Regions from separate parts of the Clostridium fermenticellae genome, predicted to be linked through region 2. Evidence: riboswitches for the same ligand, from Rfam matches in the RefSeq annotation. Region 2 holds a riboswitch; the other holds the start of a gene.
What was found. A riboswitch is a leader RNA that binds a small molecule or an ion and turns the genes downstream of it on or off. The one in region 2 is predicted to bind FMN.
Positions count from the first base shown of each region.

Region 1: linked by a shared signal. The riboswitch ahead of D4Z93_RS12360 (ECF transporter S component) and the one ahead of ribD (bifunctional diaminohydroxyphosphoribosylaminopyrimidine deaminase/5-amino-6-(5-phosphoribosylamino)uracil reductase RibD) in region 2 are both predicted to bind FMN.

Region 1 covers NZ_CP032416.1:2,682,733-2,692,207, reverse strand. Annotated here, with positions in the region: gene secA (preprotein translocase subunit SecA) at 1-1,958, shown strand, start outside; one part of gene prfB (peptide chain release factor 2) at 1,971-2,036, shown strand; one part of gene prfB (peptide chain release factor 2) at 2,038-3,078, shown strand; gene D4Z93_RS12370 (M28 family metallopeptidase) at 3,125-4,459, opposite strand; gene D4Z93_RS12365 (Tex family protein) at 4,553-6,709, shown strand; FMN riboswitch at 6,791-6,909, shown strand; gene D4Z93_RS12360 (ECF transporter S component) at 7,059-7,676, shown strand; gene D4Z93_RS12355 (hypothetical protein) at 7,844-9,475, shown strand, end outside.
Region 2 covers NZ_CP032416.1:2,255,407-2,264,881, forward strand. Annotated here, with positions in the region: gene D4Z93_RS10495 (DUF4434 domain-containing protein) at 1-528, opposite strand, end outside; gene D4Z93_RS10500 (TSUP family transporter) at 669-1,421, shown strand; gene ribH (6,7-dimethyl-8-ribityllumazine synthase) at 1,823-2,284, opposite strand; gene D4Z93_RS10510 (bifunctional 3,4-dihydroxy-2-butanone-4-phosphate synthase/GTP cyclohydrolase II) at 2,325-3,527, opposite strand; gene ribE (riboflavin synthase) at 3,557-4,210, opposite strand; gene ribD (bifunctional diaminohydroxyphosphoribosylaminopyrimidine deaminase/5-amino-6-(5-phosphoribosylamino)uracil reductase RibD) at 4,241-5,314, opposite strand; FMN riboswitch at 5,482-5,599, opposite strand; gene D4Z93_RS10525 (M20 peptidase aminoacylase family protein) at 5,655-6,821, opposite strand; gene D4Z93_RS10530 (amino acid ABC transporter ATP-binding protein) at 6,841-7,578, opposite strand; gene D4Z93_RS10535 (amino acid ABC transporter permease) at 7,592-8,266, opposite strand; gene D4Z93_RS10540 (amino acid ABC transporter substrate-binding protein) at 8,290-9,081, opposite strand; gene D4Z93_RS10545 (GNAT family N-acetyltransferase) at 9,106-9,475, opposite strand, start outside.

The DNA.
Region 1 (9,475 bases), 430 kb from region 2:
TTAGAGATAATATGGTTATATATAAGGAAGAAAGAGTTCAAAGAGGGCTTAATTTTGCTATAGTCGATGAGGTTGACTCAATACTTATAGATGAGGCGAGAACTCCGCTTATAATTTCTGGTGAAGGAGAAAAATCAACAGAGTTTTATAAGATAGCAGACCACTTTGCAAAAACATTAACTGAAGAGGACGATTTTACAGTAGATGAAAAGGCTAATGCTGTAATGCTAACGGATGCAGGAATTAAAAAGGCAGAAGAGTTTTTTAAACTTGACAATTATGCTGATGCAAAAAATATGGAATTACAGCATCATGTAGTTCAAGCGCTAAAAGCCAATTATATAATGAAAAGAGATAAGGACTATATGGTAAAGAATGGTGAAGTCCTTATAGTTGATGAATTTACAGGAAGAATGATGGAAGGTAGAAGGTACAGTGACGGCCTCCATCAAGCAATAGAAGCAAAAGAGGGAGTCAAGGTAGAAAAGGAATCTAAAACACTTGCGACTATTACATATCAAAATTATTTTAGAATGTTTAATAAACTTTCAGGTATGACAGGTACTGCATTAACAGAGGAAAATGAATTTAGAGAAATATATGGGTTAGATGTAATTGTTATTCCTACTCATGAGCCTGTAATAAGACAGGATTTATCAGATATTGTATATAAAACGGCAAAGGGAAAATTTAATGCCATAGTTGAAGATATAGTTGAGACACATAAGAAAGGTCAACCAATGTTGGTTGGTACTGTAAGTATAGAAAAATCTGAATTACTTTCTGATATGTTAAAGAGAAAAGGAATTTCTCATCAAGTATTAAATGCTAAATTCCATGAGAAGGAAGCAGAAATAATATCCCATGCAGGAGAATTTGGTATGGTCACCATTGCAACAAATATGGCAGGACGTGGTACTGATATTAAGATTACTGATGATGTAGTAAAAGTAGGTGGCCTAAAAATCATAGGTACTGAAAGGCATGAATCAAGGAGAATCGATAATCAGTTAAGAGGACGTTCGGGACGTCAGGGAGATCCCGGTTCATCAAGATTCTATGTTTCTCTTGATGATGATCTTATGAGGATATTTGGTTCTGATAAGTTAAAGGATATAGTGCAAAAACTCGGACTTGGCGATGATGAGGCTATAGAGAGTAAAATGGTAAGCAGCGCTATAGAAAATGCACAGAAGAAAGTTGAAGGAAATAACTTTGATATAAGAAAAACAGTAGTGCAATATGATGATGTAATAAATAAACAAAGAGAAATAATATATAAACAGAGATCAGAAGTATTAGAAGGAATAGATTTAAAAGATCAGATACAGGAGATGATTAAAGGTTTAGTTTCCGATATAGTTAATTCTCATATATCTGGAGTCGAAGAAGAATTTGAAGATGAAATAAAAGATTTAGTAAAATATATGGAAGAAGTTTTCGTTGAAAAAGATAGTGTATCTGCTGATGAACTTATGAATTTGTCCAATGAGGAGATAATTGATAAATACGTTGAAATTGGTGAGAAGATATATGCACAAAAAGAAGAAGAATTTACTTCTGAACAAATGAGGGAAATTGAGAGGGTTATCCTTCTAAGAGTTGTTGATACAAGATGGATGGATCACATAGATGATATGGAACATCTAAAGAGATCTATAGGCCTTGCTGCATATAAACAACAGGATCCGACTCAGGCTTATCAATTTGAAGGCAGCCAGATGTTTGATGAGATGATATATAATATAAGGCTTGATACTATAAAATATTTACTTCATGTTCAAATGCAGAAGGTACCTGAGAGAGAAAGAATTGTTAAAGAAACTTATACAAACCAAAGTGATGGAGATACCACAAAAAAGCAGCCTATAAGAAAAAAGAAGACAGTAGGAAGAAATGATCCTTGTCCATGTGGAAGTGGAAAGAAATATAAAAATTGCTGCGGAAGATTTGAGTAAGGAAGTGTTTGTATGGTAATACAGCTTGAAGAGATTTTGAATTCGCTGTCGGATATGGGTGAAATCATGAATGAAATAAGGGATTCACTTTGACATAGAATCCCTTGAAATCAAAATAGAAGAGCTTCAAGAAAGGATGCAGGAGGTAGATTTTTGGCAGGATGCGGATAATGCGCAGAAGATTTCCTCTGAAGAGAAGCTCTTTGAAGATAGAATAGAGAAATATAATTCTTTGAAAGATAGAATAGAAGATGCTAAAGATTTGGCTGAGATGGCATTTGGAGAAGACGATGTATCGGCTCAAAAAGATATATTAAAGGAAGTTAATGATATAAAATCTGAAATGGAGAAATTCCAAATTGAAATTTTATTATCCGGAAAATATGACAAAAATAATGCAATTATGAATCTCCATGTTGGTGTAGGAGGTACAGACGCACAGGATTGGACTCAAATGTTATTTAGAATGTATACAAAATGGATTGAAAAGAAAGGCTATGGGGCAGAAATAGTAGATAGTTTGCCCGCAGACGATGCTGGGATAAAAAGTGTAACGCTTAAGGTTACTGGAGAATTTGCATATGGATATTTAAAAGCTGAAAAAGGAATACACAGACTAGTTAGAATTTCTCCATTCAATGCAAATGGAAAAAGACAAACCTCATTTGCCTCGGTGGAAGTGCTGCCTGAACTTACGAAAAATCAAGATATTTTTATAAGACCTGAGGATATAAAGGTGGATACTTATAGATCAAGTGGTGCAGGTGGTCAGCATGTTAATAAAACTGAATCTGCAATCAGAATAACTCATATACCCACAGGTATAATAGTACAGTGCCAAAATGAAAGAAGCCAGCACCATAATAAGGAACAGGCGCTTAGAATGCTTAAGGCAAAACTTGTAGAATTAAAAGAAAGACTTCATAAAGAAAAGATAGAAGATTTGGCAGGAGAGCTTAAAGACATGGGATGGGGAAGCCAGATAAGATCTTATGTATTTCATCCTTATAATCTTGTTAAAGATCATAGGACAGGAATGGAAACAAGCAATATAAATTCTGTTATGGATGGAGAAATTGATGAGTTTATAAATGCTTATCTAAAACAAGAGGCAAAATAGAATATATGAATTAAATATAGGGCTTAACTTAAGCTCTATATTTAGTTTAGTTTGATTTAAAAAGTAATTTTAAAAATATTATTGAGGTTAATATAGAAACACATAATATCTGCTTGTAGTATACGAGCATAATATTATTAGGAAATGCATAATGTATGATCTCCGGATTCATTACTTTAAAGCATCTATCAATTGATTTTATATCTATTAAATTGGACTTATCATATAATGTGTGAATTCTTGAAGCATCACTGTCACTTAGAGTTACCGCGGATATATTATTTTTTCTAAAAAATTCATGATCACTTGAATCTTCAAATAAATAACTAAAATTTATATTATATTTTTGACAGATAGATGAAATCTCGTGTATTAGCCTTGTTTTATTTGAATCCTTTTTACCGCCCATTATATAGATTGGTTTTGAAAAATTGCCGCCTATCATATCGAAGTTAAATACAGTACTGTCTTTTATATTGTTAAGATTTTTTAAGACAAATGCTTTAGAACCAAGGCAGCCAAATTCTTCTGCATTGAAACCGACTAATATTATATTTCTATCAGGCGTGCCTAAAGAAGTAATATATTTGCCAAGTTCCAGCATAAATGATATTCCAGAAGCGTTATCAAGGGCTCCATTATATATATTATTACTAAGATCACTGCCCACATGATCAAAGTGTGCACACAGTATAAGAGGAGGTTTATTTGGATGAATACCTCTTATAGTGCCAATTACATTATTTAAAGAAGTTTGTTTTGATTCAAAGGGTATATAACAATCTATATTAAAACCATTATTCAAGTATTTTCTCATATCTATTAATGTATTTTTGGTAACCATTATATACATGCTTACTGCAGTATTGCTTACAAAAGAACTTCTAAATGTAAGTTTATTATCTTCTGGTGTATAAAATAAGAAATGGTCATCTCCATTAAATACATTCAAATATGAACCTAATATACTTGATGCATTTTTTTTGCTGAAGTTTATCCTGTTACATCTGAAATTTATTAGATCTTCTTTAAAGTCGATGGAATATCTATAATTTTTTACAATGAATCCATTACTGTCTGTAACCCTTAGGTATGGATTTCCGTCCAGTCTATGAGGATACATAGTATTAAATGCTTCAAAGTAACTTCCACTGTAAGGCATTATATTGTTTTTTTTAAAATAGTCTCTTATATAAAGAGAAACTTCTGCATTTTCTAGTGTTCCACCCAGTCTTCCTTTAAAATTATCACTAGAAAGGTAATTTATGTTTTGCTTTACTGAACCAGAATTAAATTGATGTACTGATAAACATAGACTTAAACTTAAGTTTAATATTAGTAGAGACAAAACTGTAGAAAATAAAATTAAGTTTTTTTTCATATCTAAAATTTCCTTTTTTCATTTATTGAATTATACTTTTATATATATTAGATGTGAAAAACTTATATAACCTATAAAATTTAGGAGGTAAATATGAATAACATAATTGATAAACTCTCAGAGGAATTTAAACTTAATAAAAAATACACGAAAAATATAGTTGAATTATTAGATAGCGGAAATACTGTTCCATTCATTGCTAGATACAGAAAGGAAATGACAGGTTCCATAAGTGATATCGTACTTCGAAATTTATTTGAAAGGCTTACTTATCTTAGAAATTTAGAATCTAGAAAAGAAGATGTTATAAGATTAATAGATGAACAAGAAAAATTAACGCAGGATTTAGAAAATGATATACTTAAATGTGATACTTTAACTGAAGTTGAAGATATATATAGACCATATAAACCAAAGAAGAGAACAAGAGCCACTATTGCTGAAGGAAAAGGACTTAAACCTTTATCTGATATAATATGGTGTGGAAATTTTAAAGATGACATAAGAAAATATGCATTACAGTTTGTAGATGAAGAAAAGAAAGTAAGATCTGCAGAAGAAGCAATTTACGGGGCCGTGGATATAATAAGTGAAAAAATATCTGATAATGCGGAATATAGAAAATGGATAAGAAGGTTTGTTAATCAAAATGGAATAATTGAGACCAGGGGTGATAGTAAAGAATCTACAACTTATGAGGTCTATTACGATTATAAAGAGGCAGTAAAAAATATTCCAGCGCATAGAATTTTAGCTATAAATAGAGGAGAAAGAGAAAAAATTCTATCTGTAAAAATAACTTGTAATCTAGATAGTATAATAGAATATTTGAAATCAAGGTGTATGAAGGACAATAAAATTACAGATACTTATATAGAAGAAAGTATAAAGGATTCACTCAAAAGGCTTATATATCCATCTATAGAGAGGGAAATAAGATCAGAGCTTACAGAAAAGGGTGAAGAAGGAGCTATAAGAATATTTAGTGAAAATCTAAAAGCTCTTTTGATGCAGCCACCTATAAAAGATAAGGTTGTGCTTGGATATGACCCTGGATTTAGAACAGGCTGTAAAATAGCAGTACTTGATGATACAGGTAAACTATTAGATACTGCTACTGTTTATGCAACAGCACCACAGAATGATGTCGAGGGCTCAATAAAGAAATTAAAAGAGCTTATTTATAAATATAATGTGGATGTAATATCGCTCGGAAATGGTACGGCAAGTAGGGAATCGGAAGAAGTTATAATGAGATTAATAGAGGAAGTTAAAAAAGAAAAGGGAAGAGAGTTATACTATGTTATAGTGTCTGAAGCTGGAGCATCTGTATATTCAGCATCTGAACTTGCAACTGAAGAGTATCCTGATATAAACGTATCCTTAAGGGGGGCTATATCAATAGCTAGAAGACTACAGGATCCATTGTCTGAACTTGTTAAAATAGATCCTAAATCTATAGGAGTAGGACAATATCAGCATGATGTATCCGAGAAAAACTTGGATGAATCGTTAAAAGGTGTTGTAGAAGATTGTGTTAACAGTGTGGGTGTTGATTTAAATATAGCGACGCCATCTCTCTTATCATATATTTCTGGTATAAATGCAGCAATAGCTAAGAATATAGTCGCATATAGGGAAGAAAATGGTAAGTTTAAAAACAGAAAAGAACTTTTAAAGGTTAAGAGATTAGGTCAAAAGGCATTTGAGCAATGTGCAGGATTTTTAAGAGTCATGGAAAGCATTGATCCCCTTGATAATACATCTGTACATCCAGAATCTTATGAAGCAACTAAAAAGCTGCTAAAAATATTAGATTACAGTATTGAGAGTTTAAAAAACAATAATCTTAAAGATATAGATGATAAGGTTAGAGATATGGGTATAGAAAGCTTATCTAAGGATCTGGGTATAGGAATTCCTACTCTTAGGGATATAATAAGAGAAATAAAAAAACCTGGAAGAGATCCAAGAGATGAAATGCCTAAACCAATATTTAAGACTGGAATTATTGATATAAATCAACTCAAACCGGGTATGTCATTAATGGGCACAGTTAGAAATGTTGCGGATTTTGGGGCATTTGTAGATATAGGAGTTCACCAGGATGGATTAGTTCATATAAGCCAACTTTCAGACAAATTTGTTAAACATCCGCTTGATGTAGTCAAAGTTGGAGATATAGTTAATGTAACTATAATTGATGTTGATATTAAGAGGAAAAGAATATCTTTAAGTATGAAAAATTAATAATTATAGACTATTGTCTATTATACCATATTGAATTTTTAGAAAGCTTGTATTATAATAGATTCATAAAAGTTAATAGTTTTTGATCTTCGGGGCGGGGTGAAAGTCCCCACCGGCGGTAAAGCCCGCGAGCCTTAAATGAGGTATGATTTGGTGAAATTCCAAAGCCGACAGTAAAGTCTGGATGGAAGAAGGATGAGTATATATATGTTTGTTTGCCCTGACTTAAATTCTAGTCAGGGCATTATTTATACTGCCACCTTCTAGTAGTATTAAAATTTTTTTATTTATAATACGCAGAATAAAAGATCAAATTTATTGCAAAATTATATTTATTGGAGGGTGTAAAATGAAAAGAGATAAGTTAAACAGGCTTGTAAAAATATCGCTGCTTAGTGTAATTGGTTTTATATTAATGTTTATAGAAGTGGCTATACCGATCTTCCCATCATTTCTTCAGATGGATATAAGTGATTTGCCAGCTTTGATTGGTTCCTTTGCTCTTGGTCCTTCAGCTGGTGTGGCAATAGAACTAGTTAAGAATATTCTTCATGGAGTCTTTGATGGCAAAACGGCATTCATTGGAGAACTTGCTAATTTTTTAGTCGGTTCTGTGTTAGTATTTACAGCGGGATATATATATAAAATGAAAAAGAGTAAAAAAACAGCAGTATATGGTTTGATTTCAGGTTCACTTCTTATGACAATTGCAGCGAGTATACTTAATTATGTAATATTTTTGCCTTTGTATGAAAAGGTACTTAATTTTCCTATAAGTGCGATAATAGCTATGACGAGCAAGATAAATCCAGCTGTAACAGATTTAAACGGTGTTATAGTATGGGCAATAGCTCCATTTAACTTGATAAAGGGTGTAATACTGTTAGTACTTACTATGGTTGTCTATAAGAGTGTGTCACCTATATTACATGATGAAAGCACAAAGGAACTTGTTAAGAATAACTAATTTTTAAAAAACACTAATTAGGATGTTTTCAGATTTTCTTAGTAAGAGTAATTTGAAAATATCCTATTTTTATTAGAAAATAATATGTATAATATATGAATTCAATATATCCATAAACGATAATATATAGAGTTATAAGTGAAATTGTAAGGTTGGAGTTGATAGATATGTCCGGAATATGGAACGTAAGTGGAGCCTATGACATAAATACCAGAAGGCTTTTTAAGAATTTGACATTTGAAGTTGGACAGAATTTTTTGGCACGGGTAGTAGATGTAAAAAGGTTAGAGGGAGATGTACTTTTAAAACTTCTTGATGGATGGAAGTTTTCTGCGAAACTTGAAAATAATTTAGATAAGCTCCCGGATGGTTTAATAAAATTTCAGGTTGAGGGTTATGAAGATGGACAAATTAAATTAAAAATAGTTGCTGATTCTAAGGATTCCTCAAGTGAAAGCAGCATAAATGAATCCCTTGATTTTATATTTTCAAAATCTGATATGAATATTACAAAAGATGATTATAAGGTATTTTATAAAATGGTAAAACATGATATACCTCTTACTAAGGATAATATATCATATATGAAAACATTTACGGATTTTATTGATAAATTAAATGACAGTCCGAAGCAGGCTGATAATTTTATAAATAACTATATAAGGAGTAAAAATGTACCGGAAAATAGTAATGGGGCGAAAGTAATAGAAACTGAACTTAAAAGCTTTTTTAGTGAGCTTAAGAATTTATCGGCAGATGAAATTCTAACTTTTATGGAAAATAAGATAGATTTAACTAAGGAAAATATAAAAAGCTTTAATGAAGTTTTTAAAGGGTCACTTAAGATATATAATAATGCTGAGGATATAAATAATTCTATAAATCATGAAAGCATTAATGTTAATAATGCAAAAGAAACTTCTTTTTTAGGAAAAAATATAAACATAATATCAGGCAAGGAAGAAGAAAAATATTATCAAGAAGGAGAAGATATTAGTAAGACGGAATTATTAGGACGAAATTCCGGTAAGGAAAATGTACAAACTAATATTTTTAAAAATACACTAAAAGAAGGGGAGCAAGATATCATTTCTGAAAGTAATAAAAATGTCCAAAGCGAAGTGTCTGCTTCTATTGATGATACTAAATTGGAAGAAAAGACTCAGGACATTAGTTTTAAAGATAAATCAGAAATTGTAGAGAATGAATCTTCAGTTATATTTAAGAATATTAATTCTAGTGGGCAGAAAAGTGTAAAGCCTAGCATTACTAATATAGATATATTGGCTGATAAAGTAAAACAGCAGATAAATGAAAAAACTGAGAATATAAAGGATATAATAAAAACTGTTATAGATCAAAACAATGATGGAGATTTGGGGAATTATAATAATATAACTAATGTTTTGAATAAGAATATCAATGACTTTAAAGTGTTTAATACAGTTTCAAACCAATATTATTATATGGATCTTCCATTGAATATAGATAATCATGAATATAATTTTAAACTTATGATAAAAGATAACAGAAGAGATAGTAAAAAGCTAGACTCTACCGATTTGAAGATAGCAGCATCAGTAAATACTCAAAATATCGGGATTGTAGATGCTTATATTATCGTAAATGGATTAAACATGAAGGTTGATATAAAATGTGATTCTGACTGGGTCAGGTTCCTAAATAAGGACAAGAGTACGATTAATAGTCAACTTCAGGATATGGGGTATAATATATATATGTCTGTTGATAAGAGGAAGGAAGAAATGAACTTAGTAAATTGCAGGGATTTTTTTGAT
Region 2 (9,475 bases):
ATTTGTATCCATATAATTTAAGTTTGTATTTAAAGCATTTGACAATATTTCAAAATCTTTATGGTTTTTAAAATTAAGATTGTCTACTTCATACACAAAATACCATCCATAAAAGCTGTCTTTATATTTTTCATGATATCGTTCGTACAATTCTTTTATTGCAAGATTCCCGTTATTCATTCTGTCATATAACCACCCGGGATTCCTCGGCCCATAATGCCACCATTTTTCATCATAATCAATTCCAAGAAATACTTTAAATCCATATTTTTTAGAATTCTTTAAGCACCTTTCAATGACATCATTTTCTCCTGCTCTGCCCTGACCTTCTATAGATGTCTTATATACTCTTCTTACCTTTCCATTGCTTGCAATAAATGTATTCATTATTAGATACTTCATTTTAACTTCTTTTAAATATTTTAATTCTTTTTGCCACTTTGAATCACTCCAATTAATCACCATATCAGGTTGAATAAAAGTTCCTATTGCTATTGGATTATTATTGTCTGAAAATCTATACTTCAAAATATACACTCCTTAATAAATCATCTAAAGATAAATATGAACAATAAAATTCTTATAGAACTTATCACAGGTATAAATTGATAATTAACATACTAATATGATAGAATTAAAATCAAGTTTATCTGACAGAAGGTGTTTATATGTCTATATCTCTATTATTTTTATGCTTTGCCGGATTTGTCGCAGCTTTTGTTGACTCAATAGTAGGCGGCGGCGGGATTATAAGCGTACCTGCCTTTTTATTTGCTGGAGTCCCTGCTCACATTGCTTTGGGTACTAATAAATTCTCATCTACATTCGCATCATTTTCAAGTTCAATCAAATTTATATCATCTGGAAAAGTCGATTTTAAAATAGTAAAATTTCTGTTTCCATTTACTCTAATTGGTGCCATTCTAGGTGTTAATACTGTTCTTATGATAGATGCTAAATATCTAAACACAATAGTACTAATTTTAATATTATTTGTTGGTGTATACAGTTTCTTCTCAAAAACAGTCGGGCTTGAAGATAGATTTGAATCTTTAAATAAAAAGAATTTATTCTTAGGCATTTTCCTTGCATTTAGTTTGGGATTTTATGATGGTTTTTTCGGACCAGGTACAGGTTCATTTTTAATTTTCGGACTAATAGGTATATATAAATTTGATTTTCTGCGGGCAGCCGGGAATGCGAAGTTTCTAAATTTTACAAGTAATATAACCTCACTCGTACTTTTTATAATTAAAGGTCAGGTGTATTTTAAAATTGGTATACCTGTCGCAATATGCATGATAATTGGTGCAAAATTTGGAACAGGCTTTGCACTTAAAAAAGGTTCAAAAGTAATAAAACCTATTTTTGTAATAATGTCACTTGCCGTTGCCGTAAAAGTTTTATATGGTATGAGATAATCTATGAACTTATTGCTCTAAAATAAATCTTTCACTGGAATCTAAGTGCTAAATATCTGTGAACTAGAAATTTTATGTATGGTTTTACTTAAAAAGTTAGTTTACGCGCAGAGATATGTTACCAAAATGAAAGTACATTAAATACTTTTACTATAATTCCTGGCGAAGTATTTTAGAAAATCTATAAACATTGATACTGTCTGAGCATAGCGAGTTTATCAATGTTTATTAGATTTTCAAAATACCGGACCTTAAAATTATTAAAAGTATTTTAAGTACTGAAGTTTGGTAACATATCCCGGAGTGTAAACTAACTTTTTAGACAATATATTACATAGAATTTCTAGCTTACATATTGGCTTATATGTAGGCAAATATAAGCTAAGTGCAAACTAGAAATTCTATATTTGAGTTAATAAATTTGCCATTTCTATGGCTGCCATTGCACCATCATAGCCTTTATTCCCGGATTTAGTTCCTGCCCTTTCTATAGCTTGTTCTATATTATCTGTTGTTAATACGCTGAATATTACAGGTATTTCTGAATTAAGACTAACCTGTGCAACTCCTTTTGATACTTCATTCGAAACATAATCAAAATGAGGTGTTGCCCCTCTTATAACCGCTCCCAAGCATATTACTGCATCATACTTCTTAGCTACAGCCATCTTTTTCGCTGTTAGTGGAATTTCAAAAGCACCGGGTACCCAGCTGACTTCTATGTTATCATCTAAAGTGCCATGTCTCCTAAGGCAATCTAAAGCTCCATCTAGAAGTTTGGAACTTATAAATTCATTAAATCTTGCAATAACTATTCCAATCCTTAAATTTTCTGCTGTTAATTTTCCTTCATAAACTTTCATAAATAAATACCTCCATGTAAATATGATCTTATTTGGGATATCATATGCTCAATATGTGCCCCATCTTTTCTTTTTTAGTCTTCATATAATTGATGCTTTGCTTTGAATATTCAACCTGTACAGGTACTCTTTCTGTAACATCAATTCCATATCTTGAAAGTCCAATTATTTTTTTAGGGTTATTAGTCATAAGTCTTACCTTAGTAACCCCAAGATCTTTAAGGATTTGATACGCTATGCTGTAATCTCTAAGATCAGCCTTAAATCCAAGCGCTATATTTGCCTCAACAGTATCCATACCCTGTTCCTGTAGTACATAAGCTTTAAGCTTGTTTATAAGACCTATCCCTCTTCCTTCTTGATCTAAATAAAGTAATACTCCTTTTCCCTCTTGATCTATTTGCTTTAATGAGGCTATAAGCTGATCACCACAATCACATCTAAGTGAATGCAATACATCACCTGTAAAACATTCTGAATGTATTCTTACAAGTGTATCTTCTTCAGAAAATTTATCACCCTTTACAAGAGCTATATGCTGCTCATGTGTTATAGTACTTTCATAAGCTATTATTTTAAAGTCTCCAAACTTGGTTGGAAGCTTCGCTTCAACTACTTTTTTAACAAGCTTTTCAGTTCTAATTCTATACTTAGCAAGATCTGCCACAGTAATTATCTTCAAACCATGTTCACACACAAATTCCATTAATTCTGGAACCCTTGCCATAGTACCATCTGATTTCATTATTTCACAAATCACACCAGCAGGTGATAATCCAGCTAAACGTGAAAGATCAACTGCCGCTTCTGTATGTCCAGTTCTTACAAGCACTCCACCTTCTTTAGCCTTAAGTGGAAACATATGTCCAGGTTTTCTAAAATCCTGAGGCTTACTATCTGCAGAAATCAATTTTTGTACTGTAAGTGCCCTATCAAATGCTGATATTCCTGTTGTAGTACTATCTGCATCAACAGATACAGTAAATGCCGTACAAAAATTATCCGTATTTTTCTCTACCATATGTTCTATTCCTAAATGTTCAAGTCTCTTTCCATCCATAGGTACACATATAAGACCTCTTGCATATTTAGACATAAAATTTATACTTTCATGTGTCACCTTATCTGCTGCTATTATAAGATCTCCTTCATTTTCACGATTCTCATCATCAACTACAACCACCATTTTACCTTCCCTTATATCCACTATAGCTTCCTCTATACTATTAAATTTATAACTCATTTTAAATTCCTCCATCTTTAAATAAAATTTTAAATAAAACCTGTTCTTATTAGAGTCTCTTCTGTTATGCTTAAATTATTTTCAGTTGATTTTTCATCAAACTTTATCAGTTTTTCAATATATTTTGCTATAACATCACATTCTATATTAAGCTCATCCCCTATATTTTTTGTAATAAGGGTCGTTTGTTCTTTGGTATGTGGGATAATAGATACCTTAAACAAATTTTTATCTACATACGCTGCAGTAAGACTAACACCATCTAATGTAATGGATCCTTTAAGGACAATATACTTAAGCAAATCTAAACTTGCACCTATACTAATCCATATTGCTGTATCCTCTTTCTCAATTCTTAATACCTTTCCGGTTCCATCTATATGTCCACTTACAATATGTCCGCCAAATCTACCACATGCAGCCATCGCTCTTTCAAGATTTACCTTACTTCCGATTTTTAATTTTCCAAGGCTGCTTTTTCTCAAAGTCTCAGGCATTACATCTGCAGAAAATTTATTAAGAGAAAAATCTGTAACTGTAAGGCAGACTCCATTCACAGCAATACTGTCACCAACTTTAATGTCATGTAAGATTTTATTTGCATTTATAACTATCCGTGCCGATTTTGTCCCATTAAAAACACCGCTTACTTCTCCAATTTCCTCTATAAGACCTGTAAACAAGTCACTCACCGCCTCTTCTCTACACAAGAACTATAAATATCCTGTTATCATTATATCTTCAGAAATTTTTTCAATCTTCAATCTTTTCAGTTTTTTAGATTCTATAATTTTACTAAACCCACTTCCACCTACTGGAGTTTTGGCCTTATCCCCTCCAAAAATTTTAGGTGATATAAAACAAATAACCTCATCTACAGCTCCGGAGTTTATCGCAGAAAAACTAACCTCGCTTCCTCCTTCTATTAAAATACTATCGATTCCATAATCGCCAAGTTTTTTAATCAGACAGCTTAAATCAACTCTACCGAAATCATCTTCAGGAATTATTATAAGACTAACCCCCATTTTCTCTAATTCTAATTTTTTCTTATAATCAATATTTTGAGTGCAAGCTATTATTACTTCTCTTTCATTAATTGTTCTTAAGATTTTAGAATCTAATGATATTTTAAGTTTAGAATCAAGTATGATAGCCTTAGGACTTATACCTTCTTTATCTAGTCTTGTTGTCAAAAGTGGATTATCTTTTTTAACAGTATTTATTCCAACCATTATTCCCATAACTTTATTTCTAATTTGGTGTACATAATACCTTGTTTCTGTGGAGGTTATCCACTTAGATTCCCCTTTAACTGTAGCTATTTTGCCGTCTAAAGTCATTGCCCATTTTAGTATTACAAAAGGGGATTTTGTCGTTATATATTTTAGAAATACCTTATTCATATCCCTGGCTTCATCTTCAAGCAATCCAACTTCAACTTCTATACCGTCATTCTGCAAAATTTCAATTCCTCCCCCTGAAACCAGAGGATTGGGATCAGACATTGCTATAACTGCCTTCTTTATTCCAGCTCTCAAGAGAGCTTCTGCACAAGGTGGAGTTTTACCATAGTGTGAACATGGCTCAAGCGTTACATATATTACAGCACCCTTTGCATTGTCTCCAGCTTCTTTTAATGCATATACCTCCGCATGAGGACCGCCATAAAATTTATGATATCCTTGTCCAATTATCTTACCGCCTTTGACAATAACAGCACCAACAACTGGATTTGGTGACACCTTTCCATATCCTTTCTTTGCTAGTTCAAGAGCTTTTCTCATATAATACACATCTAATTTATTTTTTTCTACATCCAATATACATACCTTCTCATAAATATATTTTAAATCAGCGCCGATTCAATAAAATAAGCCCTTGAAGAAAAAACTTCAAGGGCTTTTATAAACTACAAAAATAGTAAAATAAGGCTAAGATACCTTAACTACTAACCTACTTTCTTCCATCCAGACTTTACTGTCGGTACCGGAATTTAACCAGTTCATGCTTTAAACAAGCTTGCGGACTTTACCGCCGATCGGGAATTTCACCCTGCCCTGAAAGTTACAATATTAAATTTTATTATTGACTTCAACTTTACTATAAATCACTTATTAGATCTTGTCAACTGATTTTTGTCAGATTCCATTTATCAAGCACCTTGATTGCTAAATTAGAGAAATAATTTGCTGCTACAGTCAACGCTTCTTCCTTCAAGTTATACGAAGGTTGATGCCATTCTTCACTTCCTTGAACACCTACCCAGACAAAAAATCCTGGTATTTTTTCCTGATAAAATGCAAAGTCCTCTCCACCAAGATTGCGCTCTGCATAAACTGTTTTATACCCAAGTTCTTCTGCTGATTCACGGGCAATGCCTTCAAATTGAGGGTCATTATCTACAACAGGCAAATAAGAAAACCATCTGAATTTTATCTTTGCACCATATGCCTTTGCTATTCCCTCTGCTGTACGTTTCATTAGGTCTTTTATCTTCTCACGCATATCATTTTGAAATGTCCTGACTGTACCTTCTAATTCAGCTTTATCAGGAATTACATTCCATGTATTCCCTGATTGGAGTCGTGTTACACTTATGACCGCATTGTCAAATGGATTTAAATTTCTGCTTACAATTGCCTGCATTGCTGAAACTATCTGACTTGATACAACTATTGGATCAATGCAATCATGCGGCATTCCAGCATGTCCGCCAAGACCAATAACATCAATTTCAAATCTGTCCACACTTGCCATTAATGGTCCATCCTTTACTCCTATAGTTCCAACTTCGAGATCCGGTCTATTATGCATTCCAAATATAGCATCCACACCATCCAATACTCCATGTTCATATACAAATTTTGCCCCCTGTGCGATTTCTTCAGCCGGTTGAAAAATTATGCGAACTGTACCATGTAATTCAGATTTCTTCTCATTTAAAATAATAGCAGCTCCAAGTATGGATGCCATATGGAAATCATGTCCACAAGCATGCATAACACCAGAATTTACAGATGAAAAATCAAATCCAGTTTCCTCGTTAATAGGAAGTGCATCAATATCTGCTCTCAACGCTATCGTTTTCCCTTCATACTTACCTTTTATTTGAGCCACCACACCAACTTTTAATGGTAAATCTATTATTTCTATATTATTTTCTTTGAGCCACTTTTTAATACGTTTTGTAGTTTCAAATTCCTTCATTGACAATTCCGGATACTTATGAAGTTCTCTTCTATATTGAATTAACTTATTAAGAAATTCGCTCTCATCCTTTTCTACAATCATAGTTTTATCCCTTCTTCCTTCAATCTTTGTCCAATTTACTTAAAAATTGTTTAGCTCGTTCATTTTTCGGGGATCCAAATACTTCTTTTGAAGTTCCCTCTTCTATTATATTTCCATTTACCATGAAAACTACTTTATCTGCAACCTCTTGTGCAAATTTCATTTCATGCGTTACTATAATCATTGTTGTATTTTTTTCTGCAATTGATTTAATTACTTCTAGAACCTCGGATACTAACTCTGGATCCAAGGCTGATGTAGGTTCATCAAGTAAAATGGCATATGGACTAACAGCAAGAGCCCTTGCGATACTCACTCTTTGCTGCTGTCCTCCAGATAATGTTACCGGATATTTATCTGCTTTATCTAAAATATTAACCATTTTAAGAAATTTTCTTGCAAACTCCTTTGCATCTTTAGATTTCATTTTCTTATTTAAAATAAGAGCTTCTGTCACATTTTCCAAAACAGTCTTATTCTTGAAAAGATTATAATGCTGAAAAACCATTGCCGTTTTGTCTCTTAAAAGCTTAACATCCTTTTTAGTATGATTTTTTACATCAAATCTTACATCTCCTATCTCAATAATTCCATCATCAGGCTGTTCAAGTAAATTTAAGCATCGCAGTAATGTAGATTTCCCTGACCCAGAAGGCCCTATTACTGCCACTACCTCACCATCATTTACTTCTAAGCTAACACTATTTAGAGCAGTAAACTCTCCAAAATTCTTATGAAGATTTGTCACTTTTATCATTTTTAAACACTCCTTAAACCATCATATACGGGCGGCTCAGTCTTCTCTCTATAAACCTTAGAAAAATAGAAGCTATTCCAACTAGCAAACAGTATATTATTGCTACAACCAGATAAGTCTGAAAAAAATTCATAGAAGCTGCTGCAAGTATTTTACCTTGTGCAAATAACTCTGTAACTCCTAGTGTAAATACAAGAGATGTCTCCTTTATCAAGCTGATAAAAGTATTTCCTGTAGCTGGCAGGGCATTTAATGCAGCCTGCGGAATTATTATTCTTCTATAAGCCTGAAATTTACTTATGCCAACACCCAAACAAGCTTCAAGCTGTCCTTTGTCAACTGAATTTAATGCCGCCCTAAATATTTCTCCAAGATATGCAGATTCTTTTAAACTAAGTCCTATAATTGATGCTGTAAATGCATTCATACTTGAGAAACTCTTAAACAATTGTGGTAACCCATAATAAATTAAAAACAATTCTACAAGCGTTGGCACTGCTCTAAAAAATAATACATAAAAAGACGCAAGCTGTGATAAAACTGGTATTTTATTATTTCTTATAAGTGCAATTAAAAGTCCAATCACAACGGCAAATGCCATTGAAAGAATTGCTATTGATACATCAAGAGGTGTATACTTTATTATAGATTTAAACAAATCCGCTATATATTTTACATTGTCATTCATATTATTACTCCCATATATACAAGTTATTTCTTTTCTACACTTATATCTTCATTAAAATATTTTTCTGAAATCTTCTTTAACGTGCCGTCTGCACGCATCTTTTTAATTTCCTCATTAAACTTTTTAACAAATTCATTTCCCTTATCATTTTTAGGAAACGGATAAGCTATTGTATCATAATAAATTGGATCTCCTACAAATTTCAATGGCAGATTCTTTTTCTTTATTGCTGCAAGTAATGATGGTTTCAAATTTACATAACCTGAAATACGATTCTGAGCTACATCATTTTCAACTCCCTCGCGTGCTTCGTACGTTTTAATTTCAATTCCTGCATTTTTGCTGCTGTTATACTTTTCAAGTGATTTTATATTGTTAGAGCCAAGCACTCCCCCTACAGTTTTTCCCTTAAGATCCTCTAAGCTATTTATGCCACTATTTTTATTAGTAACAATTTGTGTTCCGGCATAAGAATATGCATCTGTAAAATTATATTTTTGCTTACGTTGATCCGTAACAGCCACAACATTAGCAACTGTATCTATCTTTCCAGCTTCAAGCTGACCCATTATTCCAGTAAAATCAGATACCGACCATTCTACTTTATAACCTAATCTCTTAGCAATTTCATTTGTAACTTCAACATCAAAGCCTGTTAGCTTATCACCATCCTTATAAGAATTAGGAAAACTTTGACCGGTTGTTCCTACTTTAATGATCTTTGAATCCGATGAATTATTACTGCTGGTGCTGCTTCCACATCCAACCAATCCAATCAATAAAATTCCTATAATAATCAAATATAATTTTTTCATGATAATTCCTCCAATTAATCTATATTATTTAACCTTTAATTTTTCAAATAAATCCGGCATTAATATCTTTCTTAAATACACTGTTATATGTCCTTTTCCAAGATCTGCTCTTCCTATTTTTTGATATCCTTTTTTCTCATACATATCAACAAGCCACGGATGGTTTTCTGCGGTTCCAAGGGTCACAGCTGGTGATTTTAATTTACCCACAATAATCTTTTGCTCAACAAAGTCAAGTAATGTGGATCCAACATTTTTTCTCACTATATCAGGATTTACAGCAAACCATCCTATATGCGGAAAGCCAGCTGGTCCTGGATTTTTACCCCATGGCATTCTCAAGGCTATCGTTGCTTTAAAATTACCCTCATCTTCCATTATATAAACCATATTA